3 regions of the Desulfonatronospira sp. MSAO_Bac3 genome follow, and region 3 is predicted to be linked to each of the others. Evidence: riboswitches for the same ligand, from Rfam matches in the RefSeq annotation. Region 3 holds a riboswitch; each other region holds the start of a gene.
What was found. Region 3 has a riboswitch for cobalamin ahead of D5S03_RS03180 (sirohydrochlorin cobaltochelatase). Riboswitches for the same ligand answer to the same signal wherever they lie in the genome.

Region 1 (3,277 bases), on a different contig from region 3:
GATCCTTAACAGACCTGACCACTTCTTTTTCGGGCATGTTGGCCCCCAGGTAATAAGTATCCCAGCCCTTCATCTCCAGAAGATCCGTGACCATGCGGATGCCCAGTTCGTGCAGCTCCCCGCCCACACAGCAGGCCACCATGGACAGTCCGTTTTTTTCAAAAGTCATGATCCTGGGGTACAAATGAGACATGATGAGCTGGGTTACAGCGGTGCAGTAATGCTCCTGGGCAATGCTTATCTGGTTGGCAAGCCACAACCGGCCCATTTCATACTGAACCGGCTGAAAAACATACATGTATATATCCTGGATATCCACTCCCCGGTTCACTGCGTCCAGGATCAGGCGGACAGCTTCATTGCGACTGGACCCGCGTATGCAGTCCAGATAGGACTGGGCAAGTTCACAGTAAGGATTCTCTTTGCTGATACAGGAGGCTTGCTTGTTCATGGACTCATCCACAGTTTTGATATATTTATCGGTTCTACATCGTCTCCGGCCGGGACCGGCCTGTTTACAAGCAACTACAAAATTCAGTTCAGTTATATTGACACTCGACTCCCCGCCTGCCCCGGACAAGACAGCAGAGATTTTCCCTGCGCCTTTGCTTCATGGCGATTATATAAATAATGTCAAAAAAAGCCAGTAAAAGCAATCCGCTGAACAGACCGGAATACATACGGACTGAAAAAAAACCCGAGATATCAAGTGGAAAGACATAATCCTTTTATCTTACGATACCCTGTCCTCTGTTACCTGTCCTGCAGACCGGGACGGCGTCAGTTTGCTGATTAATTCTGGACAGATAAATCTCCAGTAAATGACTGTGAATATTTTTTAAAATAAAACCAGAGGTTTGAGTGACGTTTTCTCAGCAGATTCCTTTTCTTGACTTCACCTGCAGTTCAAGATATCAGGATAAATCACTTGAAGCAGGTACCGGCAAAGGCAGCTTCCAGCTGCTGATGCACGCTCACCTGACGGAGAAGAAGGTTCGGGTGCGCTTTGCGCCTAACAGGGAACCCTGTGCAAGTCAGGGACGGACCCACCGCTGTAACCGGGGACCAAAGCCGCATTCAGGCCACTGCCCCGCACTTACTTTTCTATGGGTGTTTTTTCCTTGAAGAAAAAAGTAAGTGCGGGGCGGGAAGGCGCGGCAAGTAGAAAGATCCGGAAGTCAGAAGACCTGCCTGAACCTCTTGAAGAATTGCCGGGCCGGACAATCGGCAAAAAAAGATCATGATGCCGCGGATGAAAATGGGACATCCCCGGGTCGACAACAATCGGCCCGGGGTTTTTTTATTTCAGAAGACAGAAAAGAAGGCTGGTTATCTTCAATATTTTATGCGCATAAGGACATCCATACTTCTCGTTACCCTGACATTCATGCTTCTGGGCATGATCATCGCCTCGGTAAGCATGGGCTACGTCCAGGTGCCTCTGTCCACCACTTTCCAGATGCTCTTTTACAAGATCACCGGGCAGCAGGAGCTTTTGCTCCAGGCAGACCCGCTGGTTTACACCGTGATTTTCGAGGTCAGGCTGCCCAGAGTACTCACCGCAGCCATTGTTGGCGCGGGCCTGGCCCTGGCCGGAGTCATATTCCAGGGTCTTCTGCTGAACCCCCTGGCCGACCCGTATACTTTGGGGGTATCATCCGGAGCGGCTTTCGGGGCCTCCCTGGTGCTGCTTTTCAACCTGCAGTTCCTTGGGCTTTACACCCTGCCCCTGTTCGCCTTTATCGCCGGATGCCTGACCCTTCTCTTTGTGGTCTATCTTTCGGCCACGGCCGGGGGACTGTCCTCCAACAATCTTATTTTGTCCGGAGTGATAGTCAGCGCCATTCTTTCAGCCGGCATAAGCCTGTTCAAGTACCTGGCCCAGGAAAGGGTCTCGGTGATAATATTCTGGCTCATGGGCAGCTTTGCCTCCAGCACCTGGCCGGAGCTTATCCTGACTTCGTCCATGGTGTTTCTGGGATTCATGGTCTTCATGTTTTATTCCAGGGATATAAATCTCATCTGCCTGGGCAGCCGGGCCGCGGCGTCTCTCGGCGTGGACACCACTAAGCTCAGGATTATCCTCCTGATAACCGCTTCCCTGGTGGCCGCGGTCTGCGTATCCATCTCCGGGATAATCGGGTTTGTAGGCCTTCTGGTGCCGCACATGATGCGCTCTCTAACCGGACCGGAGCACAGAAGCCTTTTGCCGGTGAGCCTTTTGTGCGGGGCGGTGCTTCTTCTGGCCGCGGACACTTTGACCAGGACCATGCTTCCGGCGGAAGTGCCCATTGGGGTGCTTACAGCCCTCATTGGCGGGCCTTTTTTCTGCTATATCTTCCGCAAACGCCAGATGCAGTTCAGGGTGTAGAGTATGGCCTTTTCCATGAAAGATGTACATTTCGCCCTGGGAGAAACCAGCATCCTGGAAGATATAAACATTGACCTGCCTCCGGGCAGAATATACGGCATCCTGGGTCCCAACGGCAGTGGCAAGTCCACCTGGCTGGACCTGCTCATCCGGCACAGGGTGCCGCAGCAGGGCATGGTAGAGTATAACGGCCGCCCCCTGGGATCATACTCCAGGAAACAGATATCCAAGGAAATGGCCTTAGTTCCCCAGGACTACCGCCTGAACTTTCCCTTCCAGGTCCTGGAGGTGCTGCTCATGGGCAGATATCCTTTTCTGCCGCGCTTTGCCTCTCCTGGCAGCCGGGACCTGGATATCGTCCGGGAGGTTATGCAGAAGACCGGCCTGGAAAAATTTCAGGACAGGATGGTTACTGAGCTGAGCGGTGGTGAGCGCCAGCGGGTGGTTTTCGCCAGGGCCCTGGTTCAGGATACGCCGGTGCTCATTCTGGATGAAGCCACGGCCAGCTTAGATATCAAACACGGCCTGCACCTTCTGTCCTTAGTGCGGCAAAAAAACCAGCAGGCCCGGACCACGGTCTTTTCCGTGTTTCAGGATATCAACCTGGCTGCAGCCTTCTGCAGCCATATTATATTTTTCAAGCAGGGACGAATCCTGCTGCACGGCCCGACTACAGAAGTGCTCACCCCGCAAAACCTGGAGCGCGTCTTTGACGTCCGGGCCAAGGTCTATTTCGACGATTATGCACAGTCCACCCAGGTGGTGTTCAAGGTTTAACATCTCTGTGCGCGCATCTTAGTTATCTGTTAATTGTTATCTGTTATCTGTTAATTGTTAATTGTTAATTGTTAATTGGGGTAAGGCAACTCCCGGAAAATAGAATTATTAACCTGGGTGGGCGGCGAC
Region 2 (3,277 bases), on a different contig from region 3:
AGCCTGGTGCCGGCATCACTTTCTATACCCTTGCCCAAAAGATTGATGCAGGCCTCGTGTCCGCCGATAAGGCCGATGGTGCTGAAGTGGTTGGTCAGGCCGTTTTTAAGGTACCTTCTGGAAAAAGGAAAAAGACCTCGCTCCATATTATCCTGGATGAGCTTTCTTTTGAATTCTAAGGAATCTCGGGCCAGCCCGGCATATTCAGTAATGATGTCCAGGAAGTCCTCCTCCCCCTGGGCCAGAAAGGCCAGCTTGGGCAGGTTCAGGGTGACCACCCCTATGGATCCGGTAAGATCCCCGGCCCCGAAAAGCCCGCCGGTGCGTTTTTTTAACTCGCGCAGGTCCATCTGCAGACGGCAGCACATGGAGCGCACATCTTCCGGGCTTAGATCGGAATTTATAAAGTTTTGAAAATAGGGAGCCCCGTACTTGGCTGTTAGCTCCAGAAGAAGCCTGCCCACACTGCTGTCCCAGGGAAAATCGGAAGTGACATTGTACGTGGGTATGGGAAAAGAAAAAATGCGGTCGTGATAATCACCTTCAAGCATGACCTCCAGAAAGGCCCGGTTGATCATTTCCATTTCCGGCTCAAAGTCCCCGTAGGCATCATCGGTTATCCTGCCCCCGATGATGGCTCCTTCTCCTGCAATGTGCTTTGGCGGGACCAGGTCAAAGGTCAGGTTGGTAAAAGGACTCTGACCGCCCCACCTGGATGTGGTATTCAGGTTGAAAACAAATTTCTGCATGGCCTGTTTTACCTCGTGGTAATTCAGGCCGTCATGACGGATAAAGGGGGCCAGATAGGTATCCACGTTATTGAAGGCCTGGGCCCCGGCCCATTCGTTCTGCAGAGTCCCCAGAAAATTTACCATCTGCCCCAGTGCGGAATCAAAATGCTTGGCCGGCCCTGAGGAGCACTTGCCCTCTAAGTTGAAGCCCTCCAGCAAGAGATCGCGCAGGCTCCATCCTGCGCAGTACCCGGCCAGTCCAAAGGACAGGTCGTGGATGTGAAAATAGGCATGCTCATGGGCCATGCGCACTTCTTCCGGATACTTTTCCAGGGCGTAGCGGGCCTGGACCGAACCTGAGAGATGCAGCATGAGTCCCTGGAAAGAATGGGTCATATTGGCGTTTTCATTGACCCTCCAGTCGGACTTGTACACGTAGGAATCAATGATCTCCCCGATATTCAGATAGGCCTGATCCTGGCAGCGCAGTTCCCTTCTCTTCTCGCGGTAGATGATGTACTTCTTGGCCGCGTCATAAAGCCTGGACTCCATAAGCACCATTTCCACCATGTCCTGGACGGTCTCCTGCTCCGGAATATCCTCGTGCAGCTTGCCCTCCACCTTGCGGGCCAGCCTGGAAGCCAGCAAAGGGTCCTTGATTCCGCTGGCCTTGAGGGCCTTTAAAATGGCATGGGCAATCCGGTCCGTGGACCAGGATTCCATACAACCGTCTCTTTTCTTGATCTGTTTGGGCATATTAGTGTCCTTTTTACTGGTTTGCTGTTATTCTGGACGGCCGGTAATCCTGAACTTTGAGCTCGAACCCGGGCGGCAGCCAGGCTTTTACGTTTTCAATGTCCGGATCACTTAAACCAGGCACCCGGGTGATCCTGAACATGAACCTCTCCGGGCTATCTGCAGCAAGCTCCAGAATCTGCCCCAGACAATCCCTGGCCTGCCCGGGAGCGGCCCGATCACCGGTAAGCCCCGGATACATATGCCACGGCCCCTTGATATCCACTGCTATCATTTTTATTGAGCTATGCTCAAGAGCTAGTTTTACACAATCCGGGCTGAGTCCGTTGGTGTCCAGTTTAATGGGAATGTTCAGGCTGGACAGATCATGCAGCAAAGAATCAAAACCTGGCAGAATGGTGACTTCACCGCCGGTCAGCACCAGCCCTTCCAGCCAGTTGCGGTTGCGCTGCACCTGCTCCAGCACTCCCAGGCAGTCCAGGACCGGAAAACTTTCCGGGTGCCAGGCAAAAGAAGCATTGTGGCAGGTGGGACAGCGCAGATTGCAGCCCCCGAAAAAAAGAACCGCGCTTATCCGTCCCGGCCAGTCGCAGAGGCTGAAGGGCTCATATCCCTTGAGCATGTCCCAGGCACTATAGTCTAAATCCTGCATGATATATTGCTCCGCCGGATAAAAGCACCGGAGCCCGTGGATCTTTACCCGCTGTCCTCGCAGGGGAAAAAGTTGATGGATAAGACTTCAGGCAGGTCTTCTGGCTCGCCCCTTCCTTTGTCGGCCTTCCCAACCCCGCACTTACTTTTTTCAAAAAAGTAGCACTACAGCGAAACTTATAAAATTTTATAACCTGCCTCACGGAGGTCAAAAAATAAGTTTCTCTTACTTTTTTGAAAAAAGTAAGTGCGGGGTTAGTGACCCAGATACGACAAAAAGATTTACAGGGCTCACAGCGGCGGGACCGCCCCGGACTTGCACCGGAGTTCCCTTTTAAGGCCTGACGGCCGCCTGAAGCAGACTGTAAAGAATTTCAGAGTATTATTATCAAATAAGAACCGACACAATAACACCGGTGCCCAGGGAGTTCAACAGTAAAAATCAGCAAAACAATAAAGACTTACTTTCAAGCTGCCTGCAAAGACTTGCCCCATCCCCTGAATTCGTTATATCAGAACATATGAGCGGCAAAACAACAAAAGATGAACCCTGGGAAGGCTTTACCAAGGCCATACTTGAAAGCATATCCGACGGCGTCTTTACAGTAAACCGGGAGTGGATGATCACCTCCTTCAACCGGGCCGCGGAGCAGATTACCGGCATTTCCAGAGACCAGGCCCTGGGCCGGCCCTGCTGGGAAGTGCTCAGATCCAGCATGTGCCAGTCCCAGTGCGCTCTGGGATATACCCTTGAGTCAGGAAAACCAGTCATCGGCAAAGCCTGCTATATCATAGACTCCCAGGGTGGACGCATCCCCATAAGCGTATCCACTGCCATGCTTCGCAACTCCAGGGGCGAACTGGTGGGAGGAGCCGAGACCTTTCGCGACCTGAGCGAAGTGGAGAGATTACGTCTGGAACTCAAGGGTGGTCTGTCCACCGGCAATCTCGTAAGCCACAGCCCGGCCATGCAGAAGGTACTGCAGATCATCCCGGCGGTGGCCGCAAGCTCCAGCACGGTGCTCATCCTGGGGGAGACCGGCACTGGAAAAGAACTGGCAGCAAAAACCATTCATTCCTTAGGGTCCAAAAAGGACGCTCCTTTTGTGCCCGTAAACTGCGGTGCACTGCCTGACACC
Region 3 (3,277 bases):
TACTGTGGCATGATCCATCTTTTTGTCTTCGGTGTTCAGTTCGTCAGCCACATTGCGGGCATGCAGAAACTCAAAAGGTGCATAAGATGGTTCGGTGGACTGAAAGCCGTGGGGGCCTCTATGGGCCATCCCTCCGATGTAGCAGGTGGGCCTGTCCTGTTCCGGGATGTCTCGAGTGCGGCTTCTGAGGTCCTCTTCCAGGTCGTCAAAATACTCTATTACTTCCCAGGCCCTTTCTTCCTCGTCCATGACCCTGCCCATGAGGAGCAGAGAGTCGTCCAGGTCATCTCTGGCATGAGTTAGATTGCCGTAGTAGAGGCTTATCACCGGGATACCGGTTTTGTCCTGCAACTGGTCCGGGTTGGGTCCTGAATCAGGGTTGACCTTGAAGATTACCTGGGGCTGGGGATCAAGTCCGGCTATAAGTTCCGGGGAGTCGTGCCCGCGGAATTCTCCGAAAAGCGGGTAATCCTTGAACTGGGGGTTGGCCAGGGCATAGGGGCGGGGATTGATGCCTGAATCGCGTTTTTCCATGCTGTCCACGCCCACAATGCGGTCATGGGCCTGAATATAGGTCAAAAGCCTCAGGCAGCCTGAGCCGGAGCAGATGACCCTGTCCACCTGGGAGGGGATGTTCAGCTCCCGGCCGGTATTGTCGGTTATGCTTATTTTGTCTTTGGCTTCCAGGGTTCCGATTGGTGCCGCCAGAATCGCCAGCATGACCATGCCGGCGAGGAAAGCAAATCCGGGCCGGAGAAAATTGCCGAAGAAATGTCCAGGTGCAGGTTTAAGCATATTTGTATCTCCTTAAATAAAGGTTTTATGTCCTCTTTCGAAGTATCTCCAAGGCAATACAGTGGTTTTCAGCTAAGCCAGGCAGAGATTATCGGCCTCTGAGCATTAACGCCTGAGTACAAATGGCAAGGATTATGTATCCCTGGAATCTGCCCCGGTAGACCATGAACAAAAATTTACGGGTTCAGCGTGCCAGGCAGAAGTGCAGATCGTTACACGAATAAAAAAAAGATGTCAAAATGAAAACAATGTCGGTTGTGCAGTAACACGTTGAAGGGCTGAAGTATGCAGAGTATATGGTGTCCAGGGAGCGATTTGTAACAATTAATGTCCAGGGAGCTGGCCCGCATTCCCATGGATAAGCTTCAGAAATACATAGTGGAGATGGAATCCTTTTCCGGAAATGCGCAAACAGCGGACAAGATAACCAGTGCGGATCCATATTCTGTGGTCTGGGACAAGTGATTACTGGAGGCTATGTCTGCAAAAAAGTCCTGCGCTATACAACCAACACTGTTGGGTCCGGTGGAAACCGGATGTGGTGAGACTTCTCGAAAGCGAAACACAAAACATAAAAACAGAATTGCCATAAGTTCTGGATTTTCTTTCTTGACTGTCCGGCTTACCTGTGGATAAGGTGCTCTCAATCACTTGGGTGCTCAAAATGAGCTTAATAGGGAACCCTGTGCAAATCAGGGACGGGCCCGCCGCTGTAACCGGGGACGAATGCCGCATGAGGCCACTGCCCGGCACTTACTTTTCTAAATTTTTTCCTTCAAGAAAAAAGTAAGTGCTGGGTGGGAAGGCGCGGTGGAGGATGATCCGGAAGTCAGAAGACCTGCCTGAGTGAGCGCGTAAGACAGCATTCTTCGTGGCAGGAGAGTCTTGCGCAGTGAGTGGCAGGATAAAACCGGGAAATCCCGCACTTACTTGGGCTGCATTCTTATGCTGCCCTGTGGCTGACGCAGATCAGTCCAAGTAAGTGCGGGATTTTTTTTGTTTAAACATCAATAAGGAGATAGGTATGAGACAAGTATTGCTTTCGCTGACATTGCTTTTATTGCCCATGTTCATGATGATTCAGGGCTGTCATGCGCACAGTCACGGACACGATCATGACCATGATCACGATCACGACCATGGGCATGAACACCATCATCATGACGAGGACAAAGATATGAAAAAAGGTATTCTGCTTGCTGCTTTCGGTTCCAGTTATCCCCAGGCTCAGCCTGCTTTGGACAATATTGAGAAAATGACCAAAGAAGCCTTCCCAGAGGTGCCTGTACGCTGGGCTTACACTTCCAGGATGGTCAGGCATTCTCTGGCCAAAAAGGACAAGCATTTTGATTCCCCGGCCATGGCCCTGGCCAGAATGGAGGATGAAGGCTTTACGCACGTAGCGGTTATGTCCCTGCATACAATCGGAGGTGTGGAGTTTCATGAACTCAGGTCGGTTGTGGGTGCCTTTCAGGATATGCAGAGCAACCTGAAGCAGGTGAGCCTCAGTTCGCCTCTTTTGGGTTCACCGGATGTAATGGAAAGGGTCCGGGACAGCATGCTGGACAATCTTCCAGCAGATAGAAAAGCGGACGAGGCGGTCATCTGGGTGGGACACGGGTCTTATCATCCCAGCAATGCCTTTTACCAGGCCCTGGCCTACAAGCTGCAAAGAAAGGATGAAAACGTGTTCATGGCCACTCTCGGCTGTCTTGGCGGGTCACCTTCTTTTGAAGATGTAAAAGAAGAAGTTAAAGCCAAGGGCATTGATAAGGCCTATCTTGTGCCATTCATGTCCGTAGTGGGAGCGCATACCATCAGGGATGTGGCCGGCAAGGACAATTCCGGCCATGACCATTCCCACGATCATGGACACGAACACAATCATGATCACGAACATAACCATTCTCATGACCACGGCCATGACCACGATCATGACCATCACCACGGTGATCCCTGGAAGCAAAGGTTGCAGGATGCCGGCATTGAGACAGAAGTAGTTTTAAAAGGCACTGGAGAGTACGATGATTTTGTCAACATCTGGCTGGATCAACTGAAAAAGGCCGTTGAGCAATTGCATTAACAGTACATGAAGCGTCTGCATGATTTTTTTGCAGGGGCTAATTTTGCAACTTGACAAGAACGTCTTTTTTTACTTGAGTAAATAATAATTAAGGACAGTCGTCTCAGGTTTTCCCCAGTCAGGGGAAATGAAAAGGGAATCCCGTGTAAATCGGGAACCGGCCCGCGGCTGTGAGCGGGGACGAAAGCCGCATTAAGCCACTCTGGACAGAAACAGGGGAAGGCGCGGCAAGCCCAGCACTCACTTCATTTCTGTTTGTTGCTTATAATCAGGTTGTACTGCAAGGAGCCAACCGGTTTAACTGGCAACAATTAGTACCTGAAGTGAGTGCTGGGCAAGTAGGACGATCCGCAAGTCAGAAGACCTGCCTGAGACCTTATTGGACCGCCCCTTCGGCGC

Region 1: linked by a shared signal. The riboswitch ahead of D5S03_RS03400 (FecCD family ABC transporter permease) and the one ahead of D5S03_RS03180 (sirohydrochlorin cobaltochelatase) in region 3 are both predicted to bind cobalamin.
Region 2: linked by a shared signal. The riboswitch ahead of D5S03_RS12465 (radical SAM protein) and the one ahead of D5S03_RS03180 (sirohydrochlorin cobaltochelatase) in region 3 are both predicted to bind cobalamin.

Annotation. Positions count from the first base shown of each region.
Region 1 covers NZ_QYZY01000092.1:8,127-11,403, forward strand. The annotation lists gene D5S03_RS03395 (cobalamin B12-binding domain-containing protein) at 1-451, opposite strand, end outside; cobalamin riboswitch at 981-1,209, shown strand; gene D5S03_RS03400 (FecCD family ABC transporter permease) at 1,346-2,371, shown strand; gene D5S03_RS03405 (ABC transporter ATP-binding protein) at 2,375-3,148, shown strand.
Region 2 covers NZ_QYZY01000350.1:9,936-13,212, forward strand. The annotation lists gene D5S03_RS12460 (ribonucleoside triphosphate reductase) at 1-1,487, opposite strand, end outside; gene D5S03_RS12465 (radical SAM protein) at 1,501-2,139, opposite strand; cobalamin riboswitch at 2,213-2,509, opposite strand; gene D5S03_RS12470 (sigma-54 interaction domain-containing protein) at 2,660-3,277, shown strand, end outside.
Region 3 covers NZ_QYZY01000086.1:2,552-5,828, forward strand. The annotation lists gene D5S03_RS03170 (iron ABC transporter substrate-binding protein) at 1-795, opposite strand, end outside; gene D5S03_RS03175 (hypothetical protein) at 1,123-1,260, shown strand; cobalamin riboswitch at 1,432-1,655, shown strand; gene D5S03_RS03180 (sirohydrochlorin cobaltochelatase) at 1,820-2,878, shown strand; cobalamin riboswitch at 2,967-3,264, shown strand.